4 regions of the Halomonas sp. HMF6819 genome follow, and region 4 is predicted to be linked to each of the others. Evidence: predicted binding sites of a transcription regulator. Region 4 holds the regulator's gene; each other region holds the start of a gene.
What was found. The regulator sigma-54, encoded in region 4, starts transcription at its own class of promoters, with help from an activator protein. The targets are predictions, from matches to a motif close to TGGCACNNNNNTTGCTNT.

Region 1 (5,908 bases), 210 kb from region 4:
CTGGACAGTAGCGCGCTTACCCCTCAAGGGGTGCTGTTTTTTATGTTGCAGTCAGGGGAGTTTGTGACCGAGCAAAACGAGCTTTTCGATTCGAGCAATAGCGCGTGGATTAATGACATTTATCAGCGACTATTTGCTCGAGAGGCCGACGATGAAGGCATCAGCTATTGGGGCCAGTTAGCGGCCGAAGGTGCAACGCCTCAGGTGCTGCTTGAGGCCATCATGGCAGCAGCCAGCGCGACCGATCTGGAAGCCCTCGATGCCTATACGTCGGTGGCTCAGTTCTATTCCCAAAACGTGAGTGATGCGGACTACGACGCTGACCAGCCGCTGGTGCAGGACGGCTTTCGCAGCAACGAACAGCTTAACACCGACCTGCAGGCGCTCGACGCGCGCTTCGACACGCTGTCGCTGACCCAGGCGGGGGAGTCGATCGAAGGGCGCCCGCTCTTTGCTGCAAGCGTGGGTGATGGGCCGCGCAAGCTGATGATTGTGACCCAACAGCACGGTGACGAGCCGGTGGGCACCGAGGCCGCCATGCATTTTCTCGAGTGGCTAAGCGGTGACAGCGACGCCGCCGCGGCGATTCGTGAGCAGGTGAGCGTGACCGTAATGCCACGCGTCAACCCGGACGGCTTCGCGCGCTGGGAGCAGCTGGTCGCCGGTAATCTCGACCCGGAAACGACGCTGGATCCGCGCCGCAACGCCGCCGATATCGATCTCAACCGCACTTGGGACTCCTCTCAGCCGCTCGATGCCACCCAAGCGCCGGAAACCGCGGCGATCCGCGCCGTGCTGGCTGCTTTCGAGCCGGATATGTTGCTCGATTATCACAACCAGAATAACTACTTGAACGCCGCTGGTGAGCTTGAAACCCAGTCGGTTCTGTGGCCGACCAATGGCAACGTTGCACCGGGCATCATCGCCACCGCTCAGCAGGCTGCTCTGGCGCTTGCTCAGGGGCTCGAGGCATTCGACTATGGCTATCTGTCGCTTTTCCCCGGCGGCGACGCGGCGGATATTGGCCGCAACGGGATTGGACTCGATGGGACGCCGGTACTGCTGGTCGAGCAGCGCGGGCTCGAAGAGTTCGAACTCAAGGCGTTGGAAGGGCTCGAACTCGATTTTGACGCGGTGGCGAGCGCGCTGACCCTTGAAGGCATCTTGGGTATGCTGGGTATCGCGCGGGCACTTGGCAATGACGGCTTTGCCAGCCTGGACCCGGCGCTGGCGCTCGAGATTCCCGAGCGCGGCGAGCGTACCCCATTCGAAGAGCTTTACGGCGAAGAGATCGAGTGGGGGTTGGCCGCCACCGCGCTCGACGCGCCTGCCATGAACGAGCCGGTCACACCGCTGGCGCTGACCGGGGTGGCGGACGCCTCGATGGCGGAGTATCAGGTGGCCTAAGCCGTCTCACCGTTTTGAATGTACCGTTATGTCAATAAAAAAGCGGCGCGCTACCGAGTAGCGCGCCGCTTTTTTGGCTGTTGGCCAGCAGGCGTTTAAATACTTTAGCCGCTACCAGCCGCCCTGACTTTCCAGCAAGCTCAGCGTGTTGTTGTTGATCGGCAGTTTGAAGTCGGCGGTGGCCAGTACCATGGCGTCGCCGGCGCGAACGACCCGGGTGCTCACATAGATATAGTTCTGCGCCTGAGCGTAAGTGCCCATCAGAATCGAGCGGGCGTTGCTCTGGGCGCCCAAGCGCTGTACCTGGCGTGACAGGATCAGCTCGCCGACGTTCTCTTCGACGAACATGCTGTCGCGCATCTTTACTTCGCGCACCTGCATGCCCTGCTGGGCCAGTGCCGAGGCCATGATCTCCGAGCTGATGCGCCCAAACGTGGAGGACTGGGTCAGGTTGTCGATGCTGACGAACGTGGCCGCGATCATCGGGCTGTAGCGGGTCATGTCCGGGTTGCTGGCGACCATGCGCGCCGCCGCCTCGTGGGCCAGTTCCGAAAGGTCCGGCTCCGGCGAGGCGGGCGTGGGTCCGCGCTGGTTCATTCCCGCGCACCCGGCTAGTAACAGCACGCAGGCGACAAGTAGGGCGTGGCGCAGATGTAGTAGCAGCGAAGTCGGAATACGTGTGGGCATGGCCTTACCAGGTATCGGTGAGCGGAATGGCGGGGTCCGGGTAGTGCACCCGTTGCGGCGCGTACTGACGCCGGTCGCCCTCGTTGATGTAGTAGATGTTCGATGACGAGTAGAGAATGCGGTCGCCATCGATGACCTGCGTGGTAATGATGATCTCTTCGTTGCCGGTGTATGTCCAGCTACCGCTAAAGACGTCCGCGGCGATGCCTGCAGGAATCAGCCCCAGCGCCGGCTCGGCCCAGTGATTGATGGGAATGGTCGCCACGGCGATTCCCGCGGTCAGCGCGGTAAATGCGCCGGTCGGCGGACGAATGAAGCCTCGGTCGCGGTGCTCGACGATTTCTACTTCCACGATTACGTCGACGCTGTTGCCCCCGGCGGCGGTGGTAACGTTGGCGCCGCGGGTCACCAGCTCGCTGGTCAAGAAGGTGCGAAAGCCGCGATCGAACTCGCCGCCGCTATAAGGCACGTAGCCATCCGGGTGCGGATTTTTGATGTGCAGGTCGCGAAAGCGCACTCGCTCGCGCTGGAGAATCTGGCTGGCCTCGTGACGGGCGAGGATCTCCCAGTGGTGGGCGGCCTGCATGCGCTGCTGCTCCGAGTAGGGATAGGTCGTCGCAATCGGTGCCTGTGAGGTGTTGGCATAAAAACAGCCGCTCAATGCAAGACTCAAAAGCCCTACGCCTAGTGCGCCTGCCACGCGCGTCGTTCCAGCTAAAAGACGGGTATACAACGGCTAGTTCCTTCTCTTCGCAAAAGGGGTTTTTGATAAACTGGCTTGCATACGAGTACTTATCGGCCAATCGCTCGAACACTTGAATGAGTAATCACGCCCATGCTTGAAGATCACCGCGGCGGCTCGCGCCACGACACGCTTTTGTCCGCGTATCCGACGGAAGACGGCAACAGCGGCTGGATGATCAGCTATCTCGACATCATGACGCTGCTGGTCGCGCTGTTCGTCGTCATCATTGCGGCGGCCAACATACGCCCGGGCTTCTCAAGCGATGAGCCGCTCGATCTTTCCAGTTTCGACGGCCCCATCGTGCTGGAATCAATCCTCGACGTGCCGCTGCCCGCACCGCTCACCCGTGCCGCCACTGAGCTTCCCATCCAGAACCCTGACGAGTTGAGCCCGAGGGCGATCAGCGCCGCGCTGGGCGTGGCGGGGCTGCCGGGTAGCCGGATCGCGCCGCCAGCCCCGGCCATTGTGCCGCCGCCGGCACTTTTGGCCCACACGCCCGCGCCGGTGGAGCTTGAGGAAGTGCCCGAGGCGCCTGCCTTCGAGTGGCTGCTGCCCGCGCCGCTGTTTGCCGAGCGCGCAAGCCAGACGCTTCGCCCTTCGGGGGCGGCGCCGCTTGCCGACTACATGGTGATTTTGACCGACGAGCCGCCGGTCAACGCGGTGCCCATCAGCGAAGAGGCGGTGCGCGGCGCCGTGAGTGTGGCGGAGCGTTTGAATGAATCGCTTTACTTGCCTAGCCTGGAGGGGGTAGAAGTTGCGCGTGTGGCCGAAGGCATCAGCCTACGCGTGCAGGATCGGCTGCTGTTTCCTTCCGCCACGGCGGAGCTGACCGATGACGGCACCTCGCTGGTGGGGAGCCTTTTGGAAACCATTCAGCGCTTCGATGGTGAGGTGTCGGTCGAGGGCCACTCGGATAGCCAGTCGATCAATACGCCGGAGTACTCTTCGAACTGGGCGCTTTCAAGCGCCCGGGCGATCGCCATCGTCGAGGCGCTGCAGGCGGCCGGCGTCGATGCGTCGCGGCTGCGCGCGGTTGGGCTCGCCGCTACGCGCCCACTAGCGGATAACTCGACTGCCGAGGGTCGCGCGCGCAACCGCCGCGTCGAGGTCGTCATTCATGTCGAATAGAGAGCGGGTGTTAACGAAATTACGGCCAAAAAAAGACCCGCCGGGGGTGGGCGGGTCAGCTAGGGCTTGGCTCGGTGTAGTCTGCTGGTGTCAGGTGAGGGGTGTACAAGGCCACCAGCAGGTACAATTTTAGTATAGACATTTTCACGCTTCTGCCAAGGATTTTTTCAAAATTTTTTATACGTTGAGTTAAGGCTTGTCCAACTTCGCGTTTTCCTGCCTTTCGGCCCGCTCAAAACCGCGCTTTTTCTGCACCAAAATAGAGCTTAAAGCGTGCGCTCTTCTAGTGCCTTCTGCCATCCTGTGGTTCACCTGCTCGACAATGTACTGATAAAAAAAGCGTTTCAGCGAGTGGCACGCAATCTGCTTGGATGAGAGATATGCCAATGAGCCGCGATCGATCAGGGCTCATTCCAAGCCATCGCCTCGTTGGCTTGCGCGCCGTTCAACCCAAAGCAGGTAGTGCCATGACGGAACATGCCTCTTCGAGTAAGCCAACGCCCCCCCGTGAAGCGTCAACCGCAGATACTCCGGCGCTGGACCCCGCTTTCGAGCCGCGCTTGGTGGTCACCGACCTGGACGGCTCGTTGCTCGATCACGACAGTTACGATTTCTCCCCTGCCCGCGCCATGCTCGCAAGGCTTCGTGTGCTCGGCGTGCCGGTCATCCCCGTGACCAGTAAAACCCGCGCCGAGCTCGTCGCGCTTCGCCAAGCGCTGGATCTCACCGCGACACCCTTTGTCGCCGAAAATGGCGCGGTCATTGGGTTACCGCCGGGCTGGTGCCACCCGAGCCTGGATCGCCCCGGTAATGCCCGCGACAGCCTCGTCATCAAACATACCGGCGTGGATAGCCGCTTCATTCGCGCGCGCTTGAGCGTGTGGCGCGAGCGCTTGGGCATTCGCTTTACCCGAATGGGGGAGATGTCCATCGAGGAGCTGATGGCGCTAACCGGGCTCGATGAGCCACGCGCACTCGCCGCGCGCCAGCGCGAAGGCAGCGAGCCGCTTATGTGGGAGGACAACGATATCGCCCTCGACGCCTTTCGTTTAGCGCTGGAAAGCGACGGGCTCACGTTGACCCAGGGCGGGCGGTTTTATCACGTGATGGGTGCGTCTTCGAACAAGGGCAGCGCCGTAAAATGGCTGATTAAGCGCTTTAGTGCCCTAAGAGGCAGCCGCCCGCTGACGCTGGGGCTGGGCGACGGCCCAAACGATATTGCAATGCTCGAAGCGGTGGATCAGGCGGTAGTCATCAAGGGCCGCCACGATTTGGCGGTCGAGCCCCAAAGCGCCGCGCTTTATCGCACCAATGCTTTTGGGCCCGCCGGTTGGGTTGAAGGCCTTGCGCACTGGTGGGGGGCCGAGAATGTGCGGCCAGGCGTTGAAACCGACACGCCCTGACCGAACGCAGACAAACGAACACCCAGGCGCTACGCCAGAGAGGGCATATGAGCGATTTTCATCAAAACGGTTTGATCACGGATTTTCATAACCTGACCCGCCGCCCCGTCGAGGAGCTGGAGGCGGATCTTTGCCGGTTTGCCGAGAGCCGCCCCATGGGGCTGATTCTGCCGTCGCTGTTTTCTGAGCTCGAGGGCCCGGCGCTGTCGGCGATCATCGATGAGCTCAAGGACGTCCCCTATTTGGGCGAAATCGTGATCGGCCTCGACCGCGCCGACCGCGATCAGTTTCTCTTCGCTCGCGAGTTCTTTTCGCGCCTGCCTCAGCATACCCGCATTCTCTGGAACGACGGCCCGCGCTTGACCGCGCTGCACGATGAGCTCGAAGCCCACGGCCTGGGGGCGGTGGAGCCGGGTAAGGGGCGCAACGTCTGGTACTGTTCGGGTTACCTGCTGGCCTCGAACCGCTCGAAAGTAATCGGACTACACGACTGCGATATTTTGACCTACGACCGCGGGCTTTTGGCGCGCCTTATGTA
Region 2 (5,908 bases), on a different contig from region 4:
GTAGAAGTTGCCGCCGCCGGTGGGGCTACCGCGCTGGGTTTTGGCCGGCAGCATCGCCACGCCGAAATCGAAGTCGGCATCGCTCTTCACGGCACTCAGATTGCCGGTGGTATGCCACATCATCGCCGTGGACTGCTCAAGGAAGTTCTGGCGAAGCGTGCCCCACTCGATGGTGCCGCCGGGCATGACGCCGTCTTCGGCCAGCGATACCCAGTACTCCAGCGCCTCGATGGCGGCCGGGTCGTCGAAATAGACCTCGGTGCCGGCGTCGTTCATCAGCCGGTGGCCGTTCTGGTAAGCGAAGGCCTGAAACATCCAGTACGGGTAGCCGGTAGAGGGCACCATGACGCCCCACTGATCGCCGCTGGCTTCGCGCACGGTCTGAGCCATTTCGGCCATTTCGTCCCAGTTCTGGGGTGGGGTGTCCGGGTCGAGCCCGGCGGCTTCAAACGCGTCCTTGTTCCAGAACAGCACGATGGTCGAGCGCTGAAAGGGAATGCCGTAGGTCTTGCCGTCGAGCTGGCCGTTCTCCATCAGTCCGGGGTAGAAGCCATCGAGCCACGCGCGCTCCTCGTCGGTCTCGACCAGGTCGTCGAAGGCGACGATGGCGTCCTGTTCGATCAGCTCGAACAGATCGATGGAAAACATCACCGAAAGCTGCGGGGTATCGCCGGCCTCAATGGCGGACATCGCGCGCACCCGGGTGTCGTCGTAGTTGCCGGCGTAGATGGCTTCGACGTCGATCTCCGGGTGTTCGTCCTCGAACTCCTCGACCAGTTCGTCGATTACGTCGGTCAAGGCGCCGCCCACCGACACCGGGTAGTACATCGTAAGATCGACCGCGGCGCTGGCCTGGGTGGCGCTCAAAAGGCCGGCGGCCAACGCGGTAAGGGCAAAGGGAAGACGAGACAACATGACGAACTCCTTTTAGGGGGCGAGAGAGGGGAATCAGTGCTGGAACGAGCCCACCGTCGGCGGACGGGCAACGCTTTTCGGCGCGGCGGCGAAGGCGCGGGGCGTCAGGTGCTCGTGGCGCAGGCCGTCGGCGGCGAACAGGTGCGCCTTGTCCGGCGCCCAGTAGAGCCGGCACGCCGCGCCTTCGAGCGCCGGGCGGCCGTTGACGCGCACGCGAAGGGAGTGGCTGCCCACGCTCACGTGAACGACGGTGTCGGCGCCCAGGTACTCTTCACCGTTGATGCGCGCGGCCACGCCAGGCTCGCTTTCAGCGCGAAGCGTGATGTCCTCGGGGCGAACGCCGAGCTTTCCGCCGGCGGCTTCCAGCGGCGCGACGGGCGTGGTGTCGCCGTCGATCACGGCACCGGCATCACCGGCTATCAATGGCAGTAGATTCATCGCAGGGCTTCCTATGAAACTGGCGGCGAAGGCGCTCGCCGGGCGGTCGTAGAGCTCGCTCGGGGTGGCGTCCTGAACGATGCGGCCGTGCTGCATCAAAATGACCCGGTCGCCCATGCTCATGGCTTCCACCTGATCGTGGGTGACGTAGATCACCGTCATGTCGAGCCGGCGCTGCAGCGCCTTGATCTCGCGGCGCATGTCGGCTCGAAGGCGCGCGTCCAGGTTCGAGAGCGGCTCGTCCATCAGGCAGATCGGATGCTCGGAAACGATGGCGCGGGCGAGCGCCACCCGCTGGCGCTGGCCGCCGGACAGATTCGCCGGCTTGCGGTCGAGATAGGGCGACAGGTCGACCAACGCCGCCACGTGAGCCAGGCGCTTGTCGCGCTCGGGCCTGGGCACGCGGCGACTCTTCAGGCCAAAGACGATGTTCTCGGCCACGCTCAGGTGGGGAAAGAGCGCGTAGGACTGAAACACCATGGAGAGGCCGCGATCGCCCGGCGGGGCGCGGGTGACGTCGCGCTCACCGATATGAATCGCGCCACGCGTGGCCTCTTCGAGCCCGGCGATCATACGCAGCGTGGTCGATTTACCGCAGCCGGAGGGCCCCAGCAGAATGACGAACTGCCCTGGCGTCACCTCAAACGAGATGTCGTCGACGGCGGCGGTAGCGCCCCACTGCTTGGAAACGCCCGCCAGTTGAATGCGCGATTGGCTCATGGTGTTCACCAACGGTGGGTCTTGGCCAATCACTGTGGGTCAAGGAGGTTGCCGTTGTGTGACGCTTGTGTGGCAAAAGCGTGTCAGCGAAGCGTCAGCCCGTGGCGCTTGAGCTTGCGTACCACGCTTGACTGGCTGATCCCCAAGTGCTCGGCGAGGGCGTAGGTGCTGGCGTGCGTGCGACAGCCACGCTCAATAAGTTCGCGCTCCAGGCGGGCCAGGTAGGCGGGCAGGGTTTCGTCCTCCAGGGGCGGCGGCGCGCTTGGCGTCGGTGGCGTGTGAGGGGCGCTAGCGAGCGAAGAAGGGGATTCGAACCCTTCGATGCGATCGAACGCGCTCGAGAGCCAGGCGCGCTCCAGCCAGTTCTCGAGCTCGCGCACGTTGCCGGGCCAGTCGCTTCCCATCAGCGTCGACCAGACGTGGTTGTCGAGAAACTTCTGCCGCCCGTAGTGGGCGTTGAGCCGGGCCAGGCACGCCTCGGCAAGCGCGGGAATGTCTTCGCGACGCTCGCGAAGCGCGGGCAGCGTCACGGGAATCACGTTGAGGCGGTAGTAAAGATCCAGCCGGAAAAGGCCTTCCTGCACGCGCGCCGCCAGGTCCTGATTGGTGGCGACCACCAGGCGGAAATCGACCCGGCGGGGGCGGGTGTCGCCCAGGCGCGTCATCTTGCCGTCCTGGATCACCTTCAAGAGCTTGGTCTGCATCAACAGCGGAAGCTCGCCGATCTCATCGAGAAACAGCGTGCCGCCTTCGGCCTGCTCCAGAAGCCCTGCCTTGCCCTGGCGGGCGGCGCCGCTGAACGCGCCGGGCTGGTAGCCGAACATCTCGGACTCGAACAGGTTCTCCGGAATGGCGCCACAGTTGACCTCGATGAAGGGGCCGGCCGCGCGCTCGCTCCAGCGGTGAAGCTGGCGGGCAAACGCCGTTTTGCCCACGCCGGACTCCCCCAGCATCAGCACGCTAGCCCCGGAAGGCGCCACGCGCTTTAGGAGCCTTGCGACCTCGCGCATCGTGTGGCTTCGCACCTGAAGCTCCTCCAGGGCGCTGTCGAGCGCCGGGTCGTCGGCCACGCTCTGGCCGCGCTTGACGTGCTCGTTGAAGCGCTTTTGCAGCAGCGCGTACTCGTCCTGGAGAAGCTGCAAATCGGTCATGTCCCGCGAGCGGCTGACGATGCGCTCGAGCCTGCCGTTCACAAAGACCGGGTGGGCTTCGGCGATCACCCTTCGCCCGGTGCCGGTGACCTGCATCAGCTGCGCCGGGCGGTGGGTGCGCATGACCTCCATACTGATGGAGGGTTTGAGCACGCCGTCGCGCTCAAGCTCCCTGACGTTGCTGCCCAGAAGCGCCTCGCGCGGGAGCCCATACACCGCCTCCACGCCGGGGCTGATGTCCAGTATCTCGCCATCACCACTGACGATGAAGAAGTGGTCGTTGGCGGTCTCCACGATAGTCTTGAGCACGCTGCGATCAATCTCGTCCACGCCGTTCTCCTCGAACCGATAGTGACTCGTCAATGCAAAAACGACTCGATACTACGCTTTTTTGAGTCGGTTTTGCATTAATCGAAGCGCAAGAAGGCCGATTGGCGGGGCGCCGCCCGCCTGGCACGTTAAATGCAGTAGCTGAGTAAACCCCATGATCGGGCTCGGTGTTCAGGACGCTGGGCTCGAGAATCGCTACAAGGAAAGGAGAAGCGCAGTGAGTGACTTCAATCAGCCGCTGGGCGGCAACAGCGTGCCGCGCTTTGGCGGGCCGGCGACCATGATGCGCCTGCCCGCTCAAGAGAGCGCGAAGGGGCTCGATGCCGCGTTCATCGGCATTCCGATGGATATCGGCACCTCCAACCGGCCCGGCACGCGCATGGGGCCGCGCCAGATTCGCGACGAGTCGCGCATGCTGCGCCCTTACAACATGGCCACCCGCGCCGCGCCCTTTGAGTCCCTGCAGGTGGCGGACATCGGCGACGTGCCGATCAACACCTTCCATCTGCCCAAGAGCGTCGACATTATCACCGCGTTCTTCGACGACGTGCTCAGCCACGACTGCGTGCCGTTGACCCTCGGCGGCGATCACACCATGACGCTGCCGATTCTGCGTGCCATGGCCAAAAAGCACGGCCCGGTGGGCTTGATTCATATCGACGCCCACGCCGACGTCAACGAGCACATGTTCGGCGAGGAGATCGCCCACGGCACCACTTTCCGCCGCGCCCAGGAAGAGGGACTCTTGGCGAAAGAGAAGGTGGTGCAGATTGGCCTGCGGGGCACCGGCTACGCCGCCGAGGACTTCGACTGGTGCCGCGACCAGGGCTTTCGCGTGGTCCAGGCAGAAGCGTGCTGGTACCAGTCGCTGGCGCCGCTGATGGAGGAGGTGCGCGCGCAGATGGGCGATACACCGGTGTACATCAGCTTCGACATCGACGGCCTCGACCCGTCGGTGGCGCCGGGCACCGGTACCGTCGAAATGGGCGGTCTGACCTCCCATCAGGGCCTCGAGATCGTGCGCGGCGCGGCGGGGCTCAACATCGTCGGGGGCGATCTCGTCGAGGTTTCTCCGCCCTATGACACCAGCGGCAATACCGCGCTGATGGGCGCCACGCTTTTGTATGAAATGCTCTGCGTACTGCCGGGAGTGAAGAAAGGAGAGTGATCGCGTTGGGCGCCGTTCGGGCGCCCGTCTGAACGCGATACGGATACTACAAAAAGGAAGGTCGAACCTTTCGTATAAACGCCGCCAGCCCACCTTCGATAATCATTTCCAACAGGTGAACATCATGTCCGACCCTCAAGCGATACGCGATGAGCGCGCGCCCGACGAGGCCATCCCGCGCCGCCATCTGCTCAAGTTCCTGATTCCCTCGATCATCGGGGTGCTGCTGTTTCTGGTGCCGTTTCAAAGCGGTGAGTCGGTCAACATCGGCATGGGGATGATGGCCGATGGCCTACAGGCGCTACTCGGCGAGGCGCTGCCGCTGATCGCCATGGTGGTGCTGTGCGTGTCGGTCGTCGTCACGCTCTACGTGAAAGCCGCAAAACCCACTTGGGCTCAAGGCGGCCACTTTGGCGACATGTTCCAGGTCGGAATGATCTGGGTGGCGCTGCGCGTGCTGGGTGCCATTTTTGTGGTGATGACCTACTTTCAGGTGGGGCCCGAGTTCGTCACCGCCTCGTTTACCGGCGGTGTCATGCTCAATGACCTGGCGCCGGTGCTGCTGACGTTTTTCTTCTTCGCTGCGATTTTGCTGCCGTTTCTGGTCGAGTTCGGCTTCATGGAATTTATTGGAAGCCTGGTGCGCAAGCCGTTTCGCCTCATCTTCAACCTGCCGGGGCGCAGCGCCATCGATGCCACCGCCTCTTGGATGGGCTCGGGCACCGTGGGCGTGCTGATTACCTCGCAGCAGTACGAGCAGGGGTTCTATAGCGGCCGCGAAGCCTCGGTGATCGCCACCAACTTTTCCGTGGCGTCCATTGCCTTCAGCCTGCTGGTGGTCAACTTCGTCGATTTGAACCACCTGTTCGTGCCGTTCTACTTCACCGTGGTGGTGTCCGGGCTGATCGCCGCGATCGTCGTTTCACGCATTCCGCCGCTGTCGTTGAAGGCCGACGACTACTACGAGCCGGTGGGCTGTCAGATTCGTGAAGAGAACACCGGCCGCGCTGGGCTTTTCCGCTACAGCCTGCAGCAGGCCACGCGCCGCGCCGCCGGTGCGCCCGGCCCCGCGCAGCTTGCCAAACTGGCGCTGATTAACGTCATCGACATTTTCCTGACGCTGCTACCGCTGGTGTTCGCGATCGGCACCATCGCGCTGATTCTGGCCGAGTTCACACCGCTCTTT
Region 3 (5,908 bases), on a different contig from region 4:
ACGGGATACGCATCCGTATAAAATTTTATACAGAGGCTTCCCTACCGCCACTCAATGAACAAATACGTCTAAATATCAGGTCATTAGCACTTTCCCATGAACGCAAAAAAGCCATCTCGTAAAAACGAAATGGCCAGTTTGCATCGCCGCCGCTCCCTGGCCGTGATGTCGGCGCCACCTTGCGCCGATAAGAGTGAGCAGGCTAGTGTCCGTAAAAATCCATATCCCTTTGGCTCCATGCCATCCTGTCTCTTCTGTAGCCTGCTCAAACCGATTAAGCTTCACGAACTCATTGCGGTGGCTCTTCCCCTAATACTGCAGGGAGCGGGCCAACACTGCCTATAATTAAATAAAATACTTATATATCAAATACTTGAAATATATACCGACATTTCATTGTCCGATTCGATGGTGTCTATTACGGCCTTTAATCTGTGTCGATGTGGCACATGCGACAATAACGACGATTTGATACGACAAGTTGGCTCAGTGCCACGCGGCCCTTTTCACTTTATTCGGGGTCAGTACAATTTATTCGGGTTCCATCGTGATCTTAACGTCGCCAGTACGCTCACGAGTCATCCAGACATCCCTAGCTTCGCTGGCGAGACTCGAAAAGCACCGCTTTTAACGGCGCTTTTCGAGGCATTGACGCGGCAAATTTTGCTTACCAAAGCGCGCGTTGCTGGCTAAAGTTAGCCAAGGCAGTCCCACCATGAGACTGCCTTTGCCCTGCGTTTAGCGCCAGCCAATAAGGGCTTCTTACTCAACGACGGTTTTTCACTCAACGATGATTTCTCACCACGGGTACACGCCAATGAAACGCCCTATCGCTTCGGGTCTTGCGCTGTTGATGACGCTTCTGATGGTAAGCGGCTGCAATACGTTCCAGGGAATGGGCCGCGATATCGAGCAGGGAGGCAAGGTCGTTCAGGACGCGGCGGAAGAGTGATGCTGACCCACGTGTATTTATCCCACGGGCTCGAAAGCGGGCCCGAGGCGCTGAAGGTACAGGCGCTCAAGGGCGTGGTGGAAGCCTTTGAGGATTGCGAGGCGGTCGTGATGGACTACCGCGACCAGCCAAACCATCAGGCGCGCTTCGCTCATCTGCTGGCAACCCTTGAAAACCGCGGCGACGACCCGGCTCACTGCATCATGGCCGGGTCGAGTCTGGGCGGGTTTTTGAGCGCCGCCGTTAGCCAGCGCCATCCGGTGCTTGGGTGCTTTTTACTGGCGCCGGCGCTCGGCATGCCGGACTACCCAGAAACCACGCTAACGCTTGGCGCCCGCCACACCCACATCATTCACGGCTGGCGCGACAACGTGGTGCCTTGCGAGCCGGTCATCGAGCACGCACGCCGCCAGCGGCTGTCGCTGCGCATGGTGGACGACGACCACCGCCTGCACGCGAGCCTTCCGCTGATTCTGCGCGATTTCGAGCAGTTTTTGGCGCTTTGCCAAACAGCGTAAGCCCGCCCCGTCGCACTCGTTGCCTGGCCTGACGGCGTGCCCAATGGCTCGCTTCAGGCCTCGTCGGCCAGCGCCGGCAGCAGCGTTTTCAGCTTGCGAGTAAGCGTATTGCGCCCCCACCCCAAAAGCTCGGCGGCTTCGCCCTTGCGCCCGCCGGTATGCTTGAGCGCGGTTTCGATCAGGATCCGCTCGAAATCCGGCACCGCCTCCTCCAGCAGGTGCGTATGACCTTGGGCCAGCGCGTGATCCGCCCAGCCGCGAAACGCGCTGCGCCAGTCGCCCTGCGCACCGGCCGATGACGCGCCCACGGTGCGAAGTTCCGGCGGTAAATCCTCGATCAGAATTTCACGGCCCGAGGCCATGACCGTTAGCCACCGGCAGATATTCTCGAGCTGGCGCACGTTACCCGGCCAATCCAGTTTGGTCAGGTGCGTTTCGGCGTCCGTGGTCAGAACCTTGATATCCGTGGAGAGTTCCTTGGCAGCCTCGGCGAGAAAGTGCCGCGTAAGCCTGGGGATGTCTTCGCGGCGCTCGGCGAGCCTTGGCAGGTGCACACGGATGACGTTCAGGCGGTGAAACAGATCCTCGCGAAAGCGCCCTTCGTCGACCAGCGACTCCAGGTTCTGGTGCGTCGCGGCGATGATGCGCACATCCACCTTCACCGAGGTGTGACCGCCTACGCGGTAGAACTCGCCGTCGGCCAGCACACGCAGAAGCCGCGTCTGGGTTTCCGCGGGCATGTCGCCGATCTCGTCGAGAAACAGCGTGCCGCCATTGGCCTGCTCGAAGCGCCCCTGGCGCTGGGCGCCGGCGCCAGTAAAGGCGCCCTTTTCGTGACCGAACAGCTCGGATTCGATCAGGTCCTTGGGAATCGCCGCCATGTTCAGCGCGATGAACGGCTTGCCGGCGCGCGGGCTGTGCTGGTGAAGCGCCTGGGCGACCCGCTCCTTGCCGGTGCCGGATTCGCCGTTGATAAGCACGGTAATATGCGAGTGCGATAGCCGGCCGATGGCGCGAAACACCTCCTGCATGGCGGGCGCTTCGCCGATGATCTCGGCGTTGAGGCCTTCCGGCACGCTCACCGGGCGCTGGCGCTCACGAGCGTGGGCCACGGCGCGGCGCACCAGCGCCAGCGCCTCGTCCACATCGAAAGGCTTGGGCAGGTACTCGAACGCCCCGCCCTGGTAGGAGGCCACGGCGCTATCGAGATCCGAGTGGGCGGTCATGACGATGACCGGCAAATCCGGATGGGCCTCACGTACGCGCGACATCAAATCCAGCCCGTCGATGCCCGGCATGCGGATATCGGTGACCAGCACGTCCGGCGGGTCGCTTAAAAGCCGCTCGAGGGCGGTGTCGGCGCGTTCGATACACTCAACGTCCAGGTCCGGCTGCGCTAGGGCGCGCTCCAGCACCCAGCGAATGGCGCGGTCGTCGTCGACGATGATGACCCGTGAAACATCGGCGTGTGTCGTCTCAGTCATGACGCGTCTCCGGTAAGATGATTAACCAGCGGAATTAAAAGACGAAATTCAGTCCGTCCCGGGTGTGAGTCGCATTCGATCAATCCGTGATGCTGATGCAGAATCGACTGAGCGATCGAGAGGCCCAGGCCGCTGCCTTCGGCGCGCCCGGAGACCATGGGGTAGAACAGCGTGGCGCGCAGGGCGTCGGGGATGCCGGGGCCGTTGTCGATCAGGCCGACCTCGCTGACCAGCCGGTGGCGCTCAGCGCCCAGAGTGAACTGGCGCTTGGCGCGGGTGCGCAGCACCAGCTCCGGCGCCTCGACCTGGGCTTCGGTCATCGCCTGCACGGCGTTGCGCGCCACGTTCAGCACCGCCTGAATCATCTGCGACTCGTCGCCGGAAAGCTCAGGCAGGCTCGGGTCGTAGTCGCGGGTAATGGTAATCGTGGGGTGTTCGGCCAGCAGCAACGCCCGCACGCGCTCCAGAATCTTGTGGATATTGACCGGCTCGTGGCGAGGCATACGGTTCGGGCCGAGCATCGAATCCACCAGGTCTTTTAGGCGGTCGACCTCTTCGACGATGATACGGGTGTACTCACGAAGCGCCGGATCATCCAGGTCGCGCTCCAGCAACTGGGCGGCGCCGCGAATCCCGCCCAGCGGGTTTTTCACCTCGTGGGCCAGGCCGCGTGCCAGCACCTTGATGGTCTCTTGGCGGGTGGTCAGCGCCTCCTCGCGGGAAATCTGCATCAGGCGATCGCGGGGTTCGACTTCCAGCAGTAGCTCATCCGCCGAAAGCGGCGTGACCGTATAGTCCACCGTGAGCGGCTCGCCGTTGAGCGGCGTAATGCGCGCCTCGCGCTGGGTATAGGGATGAAAGGCATCGCGCGCCTTGGCCAGCACGCTATCGACGCTTTCACCGCAGCCTAAAAGGGTATCCAGACTCATGCCCTTCACGCGGCTGATACTCACGGCCAGAAGCGCTTCGGCGGCGGGATTCATCCAGCCAACGCGCAGTTCACCATCCAGCAGCAGCACGGCGGTGGTGAGATGTTCGAGTAAACGCTGATACATGGCGTGTCCTGAAGGGCCTTGGGTAAGTCGCGTGACGCTGCGAGGTTCGATCGTTGGGTCGCAAGCGCATGCAGAGAAACTGCAAAAAGCGCGCCAATCGCACATTGAGCGCGCCCCTAACGGGTTTATCGCATCAAGGCGGCGCAAAACCATGCGCCATTGCAACGCGGTGCGAAATGCGTACGCCGACGATGCACTATTTTAGTGCATATTATCGCGGAGCAACCAGGATACTCACCGCTTCGGTGCGGTGCTGTACCCGCCCTTGGCTGTCGAGCAGCTCGGCTTCCAGCCGATGCGAGCCCTGAGTGAGCCCAGTCAGCCAGAAGGCATCGCTGTGCAGCGCCGACTGGCTGATCTCGCCGTTCACCAGCAGCCGGATCTGGTGATCCTCGCGCAGCGGCGGCTGAACGCGCACGTCTACCGGCGTCATCGTGTCATCGAGGCGTGTACCGGGCGCCGGGCTTTCGATCGCGAACCGATCGTAAGGCATGAAGGGCTGGCCGGGCCGCGCCTGACTGCGTGGCGCTGTGGGCGGCGGCGCGGCTTGCACGCTCGGCAGCGGCGCCAGCGTCACGGCTTCGCCGCCGCTGTCCGGGTTGTCGGTGTAGGTCACCCGGCCGCTCTCGTCGACCACGCGGTACACCGTTTGCGCCTGGGCCGGGCTTTGCACCAGCCACAGCGCCAGGCTCCCAGCAAGGGCGCAGAGCATCAGCGCGTTGGTCCGGCGCGCCCACCGATTGATTGTCGCTTGCATGGCGATTCCCCATAAAAAAACCCCGCCGAGGCGGGGTTTGGAGCCAATACACCTCGAAGGTGAGGTAGGCTGCTGCTTAGCAGCTGTAGTACATGTCGAACTCGATCGGGTGTGTCGCCATGCGCATGCGCGTGACTTCTTCCATCTTGAGCTCGATGTAGGCATCGATCATGTCGTCGGTGAACACGCCACCTTCGGTCAGGAACGCGCGGTCGGCGTCGAGCGCTTCCAGCGCCTGATCCAGGCTAGTGGCAACGGTCGGTACGGACTTGCCTTCTTCCGGCGGCAGGTCGTACAGGTTCTTGTCCATCGCATCGCCCGGGTGGATCTTGTTCTTGATGCCGTCGATACCGGCCATCAAAAGCGCCGCGAACGACAGGTACGGGTTGGCGGTCGGGTCGGGGAAGCGGGTTTCGACACGCTTGCCTTTCGGGCTCGCGGTGTACGGAATACGGATGGACGCCGAGCGGTTACGCGCGCTGTAGGCGAGCATGACCGGCGCTTCGAAACCCGGTACCAGACGCTTGTAGGAGTTGGTCGAGGCGTTGGTGAACGCGTTCAGGGCGCGAGCGTGCTTGATCACACCGCCGATGTAGTAAAGCGCCATTTCGGAAAGGCCCGCGTACTCGTCGCCGGCGAACTGGTTTTCACCATCCTTCCAGAACGACTGGTGCACGTGCATGCCCGAGCCGTTATCGCCCACCAGCGGCTTCGGCATGAAGGTGGCGGTTTTGCCGTAGGCGTGCGCCACGTTGTGGATCACGTACTTCATTTCCTGAACTTCGTCAGCCTTCTTCACCAGCGTATTGAACTTCACGCCGATTTCGTTTTGGCCGGCGTTCGCTACTTCGTGGTGATGCACTTCGACGGACTGGCCGATCGCTTCCAGGGTGTTACACATCGCGCCACGAATGTCGTGGAAGCTGTCGACCGGGGGCACCGGGAAGTAGCCGCCTTTAACGCGCGGACGGTGGCCAAGGTTGCCGCCTTCGACGTCGCTATCGGTCGCCCAAGCACCCTCTTCAGAGCTGATCTTGAACATGGAGCCCTGGATATCGGTTTTCCAGTGCACCTGATCGAAGATGAAGAACTCGGGTTCCGGGCCGAAGAAGGCGGTGTCGCCAAGGCCAGTGGACTCGAGG
Region 4 (5,908 bases):
TCGGCCCCAACGGGGCGGGCAAGACCACCTCGTTTTACATGATCGTCGGGCTGGTCAAGGCGGATGCCGGAAGCGTAGGTATCGACGAGCTGGATTTGACCCGAGCACCGATGCACGAGCGCGCCATCGCCGGTATCGGCTACCTGCCCCAGGAGGCGTCGATCTTTAGAAAGCTCTCGGTGGCCGACAACATCATGGCCATTCTGGAGACGCGCAAGGAGCTGGACCGAGCCGCCCGCCAGGCGCGTTTGGAGCAGCTGCTGGAAGATTTTCACATCACCCATATTCGTGACAATCTGGGTATGAGCCTTTCCGGCGGCGAGCGGCGCCGAGTAGAAATCGCCCGGTCGCTGGCCACCGATCCGGCCTTCATCCTGCTCGACGAACCCTTCGCCGGGGTGGACCCGATTTCGGTCGGCGAGATCAAGTCGATCATCCTCGCGCTCAAGGCGCGCCATATCGGCGTGCTGATCACCGACCACAATGTCCGCGAGACGCTGGATATTTGCGACATCGCCTATATCGTCGGCGACGGCCACATCATTGCAAGCGGTAACGCCGAGGCGATTCTAAACGACCAGAAGGTGCGCGAGGTCTATCTGGGGGCGGATTTTCGTCTCTAACTCGGTGACAACCATAAAGTTCCGGTTAGTGGCATATTTATTGCACTTGCGTCGAACTCCGTCTCGCTCTAGTGTGGAGCTTTACGAGTAACGAGTGGTTCTTCGATGGTCATGAAAGCTTCTCTACAGCTGCGCGTCGGTACGCAGCTGACCATGACACCGCAGTTGCAGCAGGCCATCGCCCTGCTGCAGCTCTCGACGTTGGACCTGCGCCAGGAGATCCAGCAGGCGCTCGACGCCAACCCGCTTTTGGAGCAGGAAGACGAGTTCGGCGAAGAGAAAACCCTGGAAACGCCGGAAACCGAGTGGGAAGAGAGCATCCCCCAGGAGCTTGCCACCGACAGCGAATGGTCCGACACCTACCAGGACATGGCCGCAGGCGGTAGCGGCGAAGGCCCGGATTTCGAGCGCCAGGCCGCAGGGCAAAGCCTCCAGGGGCACCTGTTGTGGCAGTTGGCGATGACGGATACCAGCCCCCGGGACTACGCCATTGCCGAAAGTCTGATCGATGCGCTGGACGCCAACGGCTATCTGACCCAACCGCTTAACGACATTCGCGAAGGCCTCAAGGCCCAGGGTCTCGATGGCCTGAGCCAGCGGGAGGTGGAAAACGTCCTGCTGCGCGTGCAGCAGTTCGAGCCCACTGGCGTGTTCGCCCGCGATTTGCGCGAGTGCCTGTTGCTTCAGCTGGCGGCACTCGCCGACGACACCCCGCTTCTGATGCAGGCGCGGCGCCTGGTGCGTCAGTTTCTAGAGGCACTAGGCAAAAACGACCTGCGCCTATTGAAACGCCGCCTGAGCCTAGACGACGAGCAGCTCGACGACGTCGTCCGGCTAATTCGAAGCCTCGACCCGCGCCCGGGCAGCGCCTTCGGCGCCACCAACCAAAGCTACATCACCCCGGATCTGGTGGTTCGCCACGACCAGGAAGGCTGGCATCTCGAGCTCAACCCGGAGGCGCTGCCCAAACTGCGTGTGCAGCCGGACTACGCCAGCCTCATCAAACGCGCCGACAAGAGTCAGGACAACCAGTTTTTGAAGGAGCACCTGCAGGAGGCGCGCTGGCTGATCAAGAGTCTGTCGAGTCGAAACGACACCTTGCTTCGCGTTGGCCGCGAAATCATCACTCGTCAGATCGGCTTTCTCGAGCGCGGTGAAGAGGCGATGAAGCCGCTGATTCTCGCCGATATCGCCGAAGCGGTGGAGATGCACGAATCGACGATCTCGCGGGTAACGACGCAAAAATATATTCACACGCCCCGCGGCGTGTTCGAACTCAAGTACTTTTTCTCGAGCCAAGTCAGCGGACAGGATGGCGGCGACAGCCATTCCAGCACCGCGATCCGCGCCCGGCTCAAAAAGCTGATTCAAGAGGAAACGCCGGGCAAACCGCTGTCGGACAGCCACCTGGTCACGCTGCTTGAGGCCAACGGCATCAACGTGGCCAGACGTACCGTGGCCAAATACCGCGAAGCGATGGGCATTCCCTCCTCCAGCGAGCGGCGCCGTTTACGTTAAACGGGAAACTTGCCGGCAGGGCTTTGCAATGACGGAAAAAGGGTTACAATCGAAGAACAGTCCTGGATTAGGAGCACGTCGATGCAAGTGAACATTACCGGTCATCACCTGGAACTGACAGACGCCCTGCGTGACTACGTCAACGAGAAACTCGAGCGTATCGAACGCCATTACGACAACATCACCACCGTGCACGTGACGCTGTCGATCGAAAAGGAGCGTCAGCAAGCCGCCTGTACGCTGCACGCTTCCGGCGCCGACGTACACGCCGAAGCTCAGGACAACGACATGTATGCCGCCATCGACGCCCTGGCCGACAAGCTCGACCGCCAACTGGTAAAACACAAGGAAAAAGCACAGGCCCGCGCCCAGGGCGCTGGCGTGCGTTAATTCAATGACCCTGGAAACCATACTCCCCCCGGAGCGCGTGCTGTTCGACGTCCCCGGGGGCAGCAAAAAGCGTGTGCTGGAGTTCTTCAGCACGTTCATCGCCCAAAACACACCGAGCCTGGATAGCCAGGAAGTCTTTAGCCGCTTGATCGGCCGCGAGCGCCTTGGCAGCACCGGCATAGGGAACGGGGTCGCAATCCCCCACGCCCGAAGCCCACACTGCAGCGCGCCGATCGCCGGCTTTTTAAAGCTCGCCGAGCCGGTGGATTTCGACGCCATCGACGGCGACCCGGTCGATTTGGTGTTCGTGCTGCTGGTACCGGAAGAGGCGGACGATACGCATCTGACGCTTTTGGGGCAGGTCGCCACCATCATGAACGACGCCACGACCCGCGCGCAGTTTCGTAAGTGTGAAAGCCAGCGCGAGCTTCTAGAGCTGGTCACCGCCCGCATTCGCGAGCAGGAAAAGCGGTAACCACCGCCCTCGTTTTCCCGGCCCCTTCAATTGTGCTTACGCCCGGCGTGCCGATTAATGCGCTCACTGACCGAAGAGAGACACGATGCAACTTGTGATCATCAGCGGCCGCTCCGGGTCGGGGAAGTCCATTGCGCTGCAAGCGCTGGAAGATTTGGGCTACTACGCCATCGACAACCTGCCGGCAATGCTATTGGGCTCGCTGGTCGAGGAGCTTGGCCAGCAGGGTGAGCGCACGCACTTGGCGGTGAGCATCGATGCACGCAACCTGCCTACCGCACTTGAGCGCTTTCCGGCGCTGCTCCAGGACATCAAAAGCGGCAGCACCCGCGTTCAGGTCATTTACCTGACCACCGATGCGCGCACGCTGCTCGAGCGCTACTCCGCCACCCGGCGGCGCCACCCGCTTACTCGCGACAGCGACATGACCCTGGAAGAGGCGATCTCCCAGGAGGAGCAGACGCTGTTCGGCATTCGCGAGCTGGCCGATCTGATGATCGACACGTCGCGGCTCACGGTCCACGACCTGCGCCGACGCATCACCGACCAGCTCGGGCACCAGCGCCAAAGCCAGCTTACGCTGACGCTTGAGTCCTTTGGCTACAAACGCGGGGTGCCGCTGGACGCCGATATCGTCTTCGACATTCGCTGCCTGCCCAACCCCTACTGGGATCCGACGCTGCGCCCCCACACGGGTCGCGATAGCGAAATCATCGGCTTTCTGGAGACCTACTCGGTGGTCGGCGACATGCGCCAGGACATTCTCGACTGGCTTGAGAAGTGGCTGCCCGCCTACCAGAATAGCCAGCGCAGCTACATGACCGTCGCGATCGGCTGCACCGGCGGCCAGCACCGCTCGGTCTACATGGTCGACCGGCTGGCCGAGGATCTGGTCGCCTCGCGTGGCGGCGTTCAAGTGCGTCACCGCGAGCTGGGGCTTCACTTTAGCCTGAACGACACAATGGATTCGCCCGCGGCCATTGATACCACCTCACCAACATCGCGCCAGGGCCGGACGCCGGGGCGAGAATAAGCAACAAATAGGGAAACAGGTGCCAGAAAGACGTTTGACACTGACCAACCAGCGCGGCCTGCACGCCCGCGCCGCCACCAAACTCGTGACCTGCGCGCAGCGTTTCGAGTCGAAAGTGCACGTCTACCGGCAGACTCAGAAAGCCGACGCCGCCAATATCATGTCGCTTTTGATGCTGGCCGCGCCCTGCGGCACCCAGCTCGTTGTCGAAGCCACCGGTGACGATGCCGAGGCGGCGCTGGACGCACTTCAGGCGCTGTTCGAGGCGCGCTTCGACGAAGACGCCTGATCCCTTCCCTGGGCACCACACCTTTCATCGATCGGTTCGCAGCGGCCGATGCTCATCTATCGGGCCCAATTATGCAGCTCATTCAAACCGGCAAGTACTCACGGGTTTATTTCGACCCGGCCCGCGATCACTTCATCAAGACCTTTCATCCCAAGGCCTTCGACCGGCTGCGCTATCTAACACGCGTTCGCCCTTACCCCGGGCACAACTTCGCCCTGGTTGCCGCGCGTCTGGAGGCGCTGGATATCGCCACGCCGCGCATCGTCGAGGCCAGCTCCTACCGGCTGGTCACTGATAACGTTCACGGCGAGCCACTCAGGGCTCACATTCTCGACTATCCAAATCTACAGGAACAGTATCTCGACGCGCTGGTCGCCTTCGATCGCGAGGGTATTCACTGTCGCGGCCTGCATACCGAGAATTTTTTGGTCCATGAGGGGCGCATAGTGGCCATCGACCTCGACGCCTATAAGCTGCCGCGCTGGCGGCGCTACCCCCGGCGGGAGTATCTGGACTGCCTCAGCCGCTCGCTCGCCGGGCCCGAGTACTTTTTGTTCGAGCGCCTGCTCGAGCGCCTGAACCTCGATGCGCAGTATCGCTCCAAAAGCTGATTTTAAAGGCCGCCCATAAAAAAACCCGCGACACCGCTCGGGCGGTCGCGGGCTATCATTGCCTTTGTCTAGTCGCCGGCGACGGTCATGGCATCGACCAGCCAGCTGCCGGTGTGGATGCTGCCTCGGGTATCGATGTCGTCGCCCAGCGCCTGGAGGCCCTTGAACATCGTCATCAGATTACCGGCGATGGTGAACTCTTCGACCGGGTACTGAATCTGACCGTTCTCGACCCAAAAACCCGCGGCGCCGCGAGAGTAGTCGCCGGTCACGCTGTTCACGCCCTGGCCCATCAGCTCGGTCACCAGTACGCCGCGCCCCATGCGCGAAAGCAGCGCCTCCGGGCTTTCCTGCGGTGCCGCGAGACGGATATTGCGCGCTCCGCCGGCGTTGCCGGTGGTGGTCATACCCAGACGCCGCGCGCTGTAGGACGAGAGCATATAGCTTGCGATGCGCCCGTCTTCGATAAAGCGGTTATGACGGGTTTGCACGCCTTCACCATCAAAAGGTGAGCTTGCCATGGCGCCGACTTCCAGCGGGCGCTCCTCGAGGCTGAACCACTCGGGAAACAGCGGCTCACCGAGCTTATCGCACAAAAAAGACGCTTCGCGGTAGAGCGCGCCGCCGGCCAGCGCCCCCATCAAGTGACCCACCAGCCCTGATGCCAAGGAAGGGTCGAACAGCACTGGGAACGTGCCGGTGGGCGGGCGTTTGGCGCCAAGCCGGCGCAGGGTACGCCGGGCCGCTTCGCGCCCCACGCTTTGCGGGTCTCTCAGCGCGCGCGGGTCGCGGGCACTGGTGTAGTCATAGTCGCGCTGCATGCCGTGCTCGTCCTGGGCGATCAGCATGCAGGAGAGCGAGTGGCTGCTGCCCTTTTGCGTACCCACGAAGCCGTGGCTGTTGGCGTAAACCCGTACGCCCTCGCCGCTTGAAAGCGAAGCGCCTTCGGACTGATGAATACCGGCCACT

Region 1: ACGLWX_RS03180 (HAD-IIB family hydrolase) is a predicted target of sigma-54. The motif match lies at 4,320-4,337, and genes of this name have one in related genera.
Region 2: speB (agmatinase) is a predicted target of sigma-54. The motif match lies at 3,676-3,693, and genes of this name have one in related genera.
Region 3: glnL (nitrogen regulation protein NR(II)) is a predicted target of sigma-54. The motif match lies at 4,088-4,105, and genes of this name have one in related genera.

Annotation. Positions count from the first base shown of each region.
Region 1 is NZ_JBIQVY010000001.1:680,548-686,455, reverse strand. It holds gene ACGLWX_RS03200 (M14 family zinc carboxypeptidase) at 1-1,407, shown strand, start outside; gene ACGLWX_RS03195 (FlgO family outer membrane protein) at 1,519-2,094, opposite strand; gene ACGLWX_RS03190 (hypothetical protein) at 2,099-2,794, opposite strand; gene ACGLWX_RS03185 (OmpA family protein) at 2,930-3,967, shown strand; gene ACGLWX_RS03180 (HAD-IIB family hydrolase) at 4,435-5,370, shown strand; gene ACGLWX_RS03175 (glycosyl transferase) at 5,418-5,908, shown strand, end outside.
Region 2 is NZ_JBIQVY010000004.1:386,648-392,555, forward strand. It holds gene ACGLWX_RS14115 (ABC transporter substrate-binding protein) at 1-915, opposite strand, end outside; gene ACGLWX_RS14120 (ABC transporter ATP-binding protein) at 949-2,073, opposite strand; gene ACGLWX_RS14125 (sigma-54 interaction domain-containing protein) at 2,157-3,554, opposite strand; gene speB (agmatinase) at 3,772-4,722, shown strand; gene ACGLWX_RS14135 (YjiH family protein) at 4,847-5,908, shown strand, end outside.
Region 3 is NZ_JBIQVY010000004.1:157,231-163,138, reverse strand. It holds gene ACGLWX_RS13045 (entericidin A/B family lipoprotein) at 818-952, shown strand; gene ACGLWX_RS13040 (YqiA/YcfP family alpha/beta fold hydrolase) at 955-1,470, shown strand; gene ntrC (nitrogen regulation protein NR(I)) at 1,524-2,954, opposite strand; gene glnL (nitrogen regulation protein NR(II)) at 2,951-4,009, opposite strand; gene ACGLWX_RS13025 (DUF4124 domain-containing protein) at 4,221-4,766, opposite strand; gene glnA (glutamate--ammonia ligase) at 4,843-5,908, opposite strand, start outside.
Region 4 is NZ_JBIQVY010000001.1:466,665-472,572, forward strand. It holds gene lptB (LPS export ABC transporter ATP-binding protein) at 1-623, shown strand, start outside; gene ACGLWX_RS02215 (RNA polymerase factor sigma-54) at 729-2,141, shown strand; gene hpf (ribosome hibernation-promoting factor, HPF/YfiA family) at 2,223-2,531, shown strand; gene ACGLWX_RS02225 (PTS sugar transporter subunit IIA) at 2,536-3,006, shown strand; gene rapZ (RNase adapter RapZ) at 3,092-4,039, shown strand; gene ACGLWX_RS02235 (HPr family phosphocarrier protein) at 4,059-4,328, shown strand; gene ACGLWX_RS02240 (hypothetical protein) at 4,400-4,939, shown strand; gene pmbA (metalloprotease PmbA) at 5,008-5,908, opposite strand, start outside.